DNA from 2 places in the Otoolea muris genome. Region 2 is predicted to be linked to the other one. Evidence: predicted binding sites of a transcription regulator. Region 2 holds the regulator's gene; the other holds the start of a gene.

Region 1 (3,420 bases), on a different contig from region 2:
AAAAAATCATCTCACAAAATCAGGCACAGCGAGATTCCGAGAGTACATTATAGAAAAAAGGCTGAATCACAGCTATTCAGCCCCTTTTCGTCACTGTGCCGCCCAACGGGCCTGAACACAGCAAGCCTTTTATCCTCTGTTATCCATTCGTATATCCAAGCTGATCCAGCACACGGCCCGGCTCGTCCAGAATCACCAGATCCGCACCCTTGTCAGAGAAATGGCTTTCCTTGTGGATAATCACCAGAGCTTTTCCGTTAAAATAGCGGATATAATTGGAAAATACCTCAGACTGCATCGTGGTCCCTAAGAGGAGCAGCACATCCGCCCTTCCGATCTCCTCTGTGGTTCTCGTCATTACGCGGCTGTCGATCATCTCTCCATATAATGAAACCAGCGGGCGCACCACGCTGTTGCACTTCCTGCAATGCGGCACGCCTTTGGCGTCCCTTATCTCTTCCATCGCATAATTCTCGCCGCAATGCGGGCAGCGGTTGGCAAAAACGCTGCCGTGCAGGTTAATCACATTTTCACAGCCCGCTCTCTGCTCCTGCTCAAAGACGTTTGCCGTAATGATGCACTGCAGACGCCCCGCCTTCTCCATCGCAGCCAGAACACGGCTTCCGGCTCCCGGCTCCGGAACCTTCTCAAGCATCTCCTTTTTATAAAAATTAAAGAACTGCACCGTCCGCGTGTTGTAATAACCGCCCGTAAAAATCTCTTCCGGCGACGCCCCATAGGCCCTCTCTATCTCATAGGCCCGCTCCGCCATCTTAAACCCCAGAAAACCACTCTCTGCCGCCATGCCTGAACCGCACACTGCAACCGTATAATTGCTCCTGTTCAGAATGTCTTTTAAACGGCTGATATCCCTATCCATGCATACACGCTCCCTCCCATATTTTTATGTTCCAATACATTACATTAATTATTATACTAGAAAAAATATAGGGTTACAAGTGTTTCCGGAATTTTATCAGGATATATTGCATATTCCGGGTAACAGTTAGACGGCGGGGAATCCGGCGGGAATTTAGGCGTTAAGCTTGCTTATAAGCCCAAATTTCTGTCAGATTCCACATCGGATGGACATCCGATGCTTCTTGTCCGGCGCAGACGGGCAAGAAGATGCCCCGTCTGAACGGTTACCGGAATAGTAACCGTTCAGACAGGTCTGCGCAAACAGATGCGCAGACCATACGATTACGCGGCGGCAGCAAGCCTCTGCCTCAGCCCTCGATGGCAATATACCGCTTCTCCTCTGCCGCGGGCCTCTCCTCCTTTTTGGGGATCAGGAGCTTCAATGTCCCATCCTCAAATCTGGCCTTAATATCCTCCTGCCTGACGGCTTCTCCTATATAAAAACTTCTGCTGCACGAGCCGCTGTAGCGCTCCCGGCGGATATAGCGCCCCTCGCTGTCCTTCTCATTCTTCTCTGAATTGGAGGACGCCTGGATGGTCAGATAGCCGTCCTTTAATTCCGCCTTCACATCCTCCTTCTTAATTCCCGGAAGGTTCATGATCATCTCATATCCCTGGCCGTTTTCCTTCACATCCGTTTTCATCATCTCATTCACGCTTGTCTCATAGCTGTGGGTGCGGAACGGGGAACCAAAAAAGTCGTCTAATAAATTTTCTCTGAAAATACTCGGCATTAACATATATCATCTCTCCTTTTCTTTGAATGGTTTTGATTTTTGTGGGAAACAAAGGGCTCATGAAAACCTGGATGCAATCGCCCTGGTTTCATTTCTTTTCCTTTGCTATACATGTAATATAACACATGTTATTAGCACTGTCAAGCGGTGAGTGCTAATTTTTTTGTGAAGAATTTGTGAAACCTTGATTTGCTTTCTCCCTCTGTAAATTGCTCCGTTTTTCCGTCCCTTTCGATTTTTACCTAAAGAAATCAAACTCATCCGCCGCAAAGGCGATGTCTATCTGGAACAGCTCGCGCTGCGGCGCCTGCAGTCCCTGTTCATCTGCAATTACCAGATAATACGCAGCCGTATTGCTGTATTTCAGCGATTTCAGATTGAACTGGCAGCGGAACGTACGCTCTGCGCCGTTGCCGCTGGTCTTATCTGCAATAATCTTCTGAACATCACTGATCTGCCTGCCGTTTTCATCCGTAAAATAAACCTGATAGGCAGCCGCTTCACGGTTTGCTCCCACCGCATCCTTCTGATAAAAGTTCAGGGAGAAAATCATATTGCTGATCTTGCGGCTTGCTGACAGCAGATGAACCGTCACAGGCTTTGTATCATACTTCTGCTTGTTACGCTTATATTCCATAGAATCATTGCGGAGATAGTGATACTCAATCACCGGAACCACCATTTCCTGCAGGCTGATACCGCCATGCACAAAGTTCATGCCGCCGCCGTTCATCTTGATACGGATGCTTTCTCTCGGCGCAAACCCGGCGAACTCTGTTTTGCCATCCAGGAACTTTACCGGCAATAGATAGTTTGGCTGCGCGCCTTTCTGCATGATTACGTAGCGTCTGCCGTATTCCACGCATCGTCTGGCGCTTTCTCTTTTCAGAGCGCCGGCATTTTCCTTATCCACATCATAAAATTCATTTCTGCCAACCTTGTCATCCTCTGTCAGCGGACTGTATGTATAAAGGAATCCATGGTCAGCCGTAATTAAAATATTGGCGCCGCCAAATTCATTTACAATAATGCGCACAAGGTTCTTCAATTCAGAAATTGCTTTATCGCAGGCGGCGAAAACTGCCGTGTCAGACGTATGGCTCGCTTCATCAATGGTATCGTGGTAGATATAGACCACATTCATCCCCTTTACCAGCGCGCTTCGCTCGGCGCGCTTCATGGCAATCATATCGTTGTATTTTAAGGCTGCGCTCGCCGGATCTTCCATTTTCAGGATCTTATCCCGATAGCCGCTTGCCGTAGGCCGGCCATCTGCCAGAACCGTCAGCAGATTGTTCCGAAGTTCTGCTGTCAGTTCTTTATGCGGCAGTAATGCCGCCATGCCGAACTTTGTGATAGAGGGAAAGATGCTCTGCATGCTGCTGACAGAAACCTTACTCTGCGTCTCTCTGCGAAGCTGGTCTGCCATAGCGGCCGCCACTTCATAACGCATCGCATCCGAGATAATCACAAATACTTTCGTATCCAATGTTTTAACGCGGGAACGGTAAAATTCTTCCTGCTGGGGAACTCCCAGAACCTTGCCGCAGGCCGCCAGCTCCTCTGCGCACACATCCGACCAGTTGCTGCCCAGCTCGCCCAGGAACCAGTGGGTATAAAGCCCTTCCACCTTATCTGCAACGCGCTTAAACAAATCATCCAGCAGAGCATTGGAAGTCTCCAGGCTCTTTTGGAAACTCAGGTGGAACAAACGGTAATAGGTGTCCATCTGATAATAGCTTTCCGTGTATTCGTTCCAGAT
Region 2 (3,420 bases):
GCGTCCTTGGTCGCCTGGCGCTGCGCGTCGTTAAAGTACGCCGGAACCGTGATAACCGCCTCGGTCACCTTCTCGCCCAGGTAGCTCTCTGCGTCCGCCTTAAGCTTCTGCAGAATCATGGCCGAGATCTCCTGCGGCGTATATTTCTTGTCGTCAATGCTGACCTTATAATCCGTTCCCACATGCCTCTTGATCGAGGAAATGGTCTTCTCCGCGTTCGTAACCGCCTGGCGCTTCGCCGGCTCGCCGACCAGCCTCTCTCCTGTCTTTGTGAAAGCCACGATCGACGGCGTGGTCCTCACGCCCTCCGTGTTGGCGATCACCACCGGCTTGCCGCCTTCCATCACTGCCACACAACTGTTTGTCGTACCTAAATCAATACCAATAATCTTACTCATCGTCTTTTTCCTCCTGGATCTGAAACATTCGTGATAATCGTGTTATATAAAATAATTATGTTAATTGGCCACCTTTACCATACTGTGCCGTATCACGCTGTCGCGGTAGAGGTAACCTTTCTGAAACTCCTCTGCAATGATGTTCTCCCCCAGGCTCTCATCCTCCACATGCATCACCGCGTTGTGGAAATTGGGGTCAAAGGGCTGGCCGGCCGCCTCGATAGGCTTTACGCCGGCATCCTCCAGCATCTTCATGAGCTGGCGGTAAATCATATCCATTCCGTCAGCGAAGACCGTCTTCTCCCCCTCCGGAACGGCCGCCAGCCCGCGCTCGAAATTATCGACCACCGGGAGCAGCTTCTCGATGATATCCTTGGCGCCGATCTCGTACATCGCGGATTTTTCCTTCTCTGTCCTCTTACGGTAATTGTCAAACTCCGCCATGGAGCGCTTTAAGCGATCCGTCAGCTCCTCGATCTGTTCGTCCTTTTTATCCTTCTTTTTGGAAAAAAATCCTTTTTTCTTTCCTGTCTCCGGGCCGCCCTGCGAATCCGCTTCCGGATCGTCCTCCTGACAGCCCTGCGCGTCTGCGCCTTCAGCTCCTTTTGCCGCCGTTTGCTCCTTTTCCAGTCCGTCGTTTTCCGCGTCCTCTGTCCGCGTCCCGCAGGCCTTCTCTCTGCCCGGCTCTTCTTCCGTGCGCCGCGTCTGCGCCTCTTCCGGCCCGCCTGCGTTTGTCTCTCTATCCTTCATCTCTTCGCTCACTTTGCAAATCACCTTTCTTCCTGATTAAATGTATCCTCCAGTTGGCTCATTAGCGACCGAAGGGTTGATACCACCTTGTCATAATCCATCCGCTTGGGGCCTATGATCCCGATCGTGCCCCGCAGGCCCCCGCCCAGTTCATAATTGGCGGTTACCACGCTGCAGTCCTTCATGGACTGCACCGGCGTCTCATTTCCAATATAAACCTGAATTCCGTTCTTCTTCTCCGGATCCGCGTCATTTGACAAAAGCTCCTTTAAAATTTCCTTCTGCTCCAGCGTGCCCAGTAGCTGGCTGGCCCGCTCTCCGTCGCTCAGTTCCGGATATTTAAAAATATTCGTCGCGCCCTCGGTATAAATCTGCAGATCCTCCTCGTTGGCCCGGATGGCCTCCGCCACCTCATTCAGGACCAGATCCACCACCTCGCACCTCGGGCCTGCCTGCTCCTTCATCCGGCTGATCACATCCAGGTTGATCTGCTCTATCGTCAGGCCGATCAGGCTGTTGTTTAAGAGGATATTCAGATTCAGGATATCCTCGTCCGTAAGCTCCGCGTCCAGGCGGGCAATGGAATTTTTGATGATGTTCCCTTCCAGGACCGTCACAATCAAAAGCTTTCCCGCCTCCACCCTGGAAAGCTGGATGAATTTCAGCTTCGTCCGGCGGTACTGCGGACCGCTGATCAGCGTGGCGTAATTGGTATTCACCGCCAGGAGCCTTGCGAGCTGTTTTAAAAGAAGCTCCACCCGGTCCACGCGCTGGATCACCATGTCGCGCGTCTGCGCCACTTCATGCTCCTTCTCCTGAATGAGCTGATCCACATAGAAGCGGTATCCCTTGTCAGACGGAATCCGCCCCGCCGAGGTATGAGGCTGCATGATGTACCCCATCTCCTCCAGATCCGACATCTCATTCCGGATCGTCGCCGAGCTGAGCTGCAAATCCGAGTATTTTGATATGGTCCTGGAACCAACCGGCTCGCCCGTCTCGAGGTAAGTCTGGATAATGGCCTTCAGTATCCGTATCTTTCTCCCGTCCAGCCCCATGCGCCGCACATCCTTTCTTCCTTCGCCGGCCTTCCTGCTGCGCGCTGGCCTGTTCAGCTCTGACAGAAGACGCTGAACGGGGGAATGCCGGGTGCTTTGCTTTTGTTAGCACTCATTCATGTGGAGTGCTAACATCTACAATTGATACTATATTACTTGGCCGTGCGTTTGTCAACCTGTTTTTTTGATTTTTGCGGATTTTGCTGATTTTAATTTGTAAAGGCAGCCCAAAATCTCCTCATTTTCCCTCTTTTACTTGACATTTAACAGTTTTGTAATATAATAGTAATGTATCTATTAATTAACGGATTGTGAGGAACATCATGAAAGCAAGAGTAAGCCATGGATTATCCGCGGTTATTCTGGCTGTCTGTTTTGTACTGGTTGCCGCCTTCTCCTCCTTTGCCTCTGTGGACGGGGCGCTGTCGGAAGCAGGGGAGTCGGTTATCAGCGGATGGGCGGTCGATGCGGAGCATCCTGACAAGAGCGTTCCTGTCGTCCTCTGTGTATACACAGACGGAAGTAAGGAACCGCAAGAACTTGTAAAAGTGACTGCAGACCAATACCGTACTGACTTAACAAATTCTGCTGCGAATGGAAAACATGCATTCTCCTATCAGGTTGACTGGGACAAGCTCAAAGGGCAATCCTTTATAATTGAAGCCTATGCTGAAACCGACGAGGGCAGAGTGCGCTTATACGGTTCTTTCCGATATACGAAAAAGGAAGCTGCTGTCACTGTTGTCGCCGCTGGTTCGGGGCCGGCCGGGGATGCCGGGCCGGGCTCCAAGGGAAAAGCTGACGATACGGCAAAGCGCGGCGCTCTCCTGGGGATTTTCGAGACGACTGCGTACTGCACATGCACGCAGTGCTGTCCGAATGGGACGGCTCTCACCTATTCCGGAACCGTTCCGCAAGCGAACCATACGATCTCGGCTGATATCACGAAATATCCTCTTGGAACCAAACTGATGATCGGCGATGTGGTCTATACCGTAGAAGATATCGGCTCCACGATCGTCGGCAACCGCCTTGACATCTATTTTCCGACCCACGAAGAGGCCCTGGCCTACGGGGTTCAGTCTGTCGAGGTGTATGCAGTGGAATAACGGATACAATCAGGCGGGGGAACTTCCTTCTGCCCGCCGCGCGGCCTGTGCGCATATTCCCATGCGCAGGTCTGTGCATAAAAAGAGCGGAGGCGCGAATGCCTT

Evidence for each region. The regulator HrcA, encoded in region 2, represses chaperone genes, less so after heat shock. The targets are predictions, from matches to a motif close to TGTTAGCACTCNNNNNNNNNGAGTGCTAACA.
Region 1: the regulator HrcA is predicted to act here: its motif matches at 1,788-1,818, upstream of NFS31_RS00375 (Hsp20/alpha crystallin family protein).

What each region holds. Positions count from the first base shown of each region.
Region 1 is NZ_CALPCY010000001.1:74,982-78,401, forward strand. Features, by position in the region: gene NFS31_RS00370 (SIR2 family NAD-dependent protein deacylase) at 140-880, opposite strand; gene NFS31_RS00375 (Hsp20/alpha crystallin family protein) at 1,230-1,661, opposite strand; gene pglZ (BREX-1 system phosphatase PglZ type A) at 1,897-3,420, opposite strand, start outside.
Region 2 is NZ_CALPCY010000021.1:63,660-67,079, reverse strand. Features, by position in the region: gene dnaK (molecular chaperone DnaK) at 1-398, opposite strand, end outside; gene grpE (nucleotide exchange factor GrpE) at 459-1,148, opposite strand; gene hrcA (heat-inducible transcriptional repressor HrcA) at 1,169-2,206, opposite strand; gene NFS31_RS13880 (3D domain-containing protein) at 2,530-3,315, shown strand.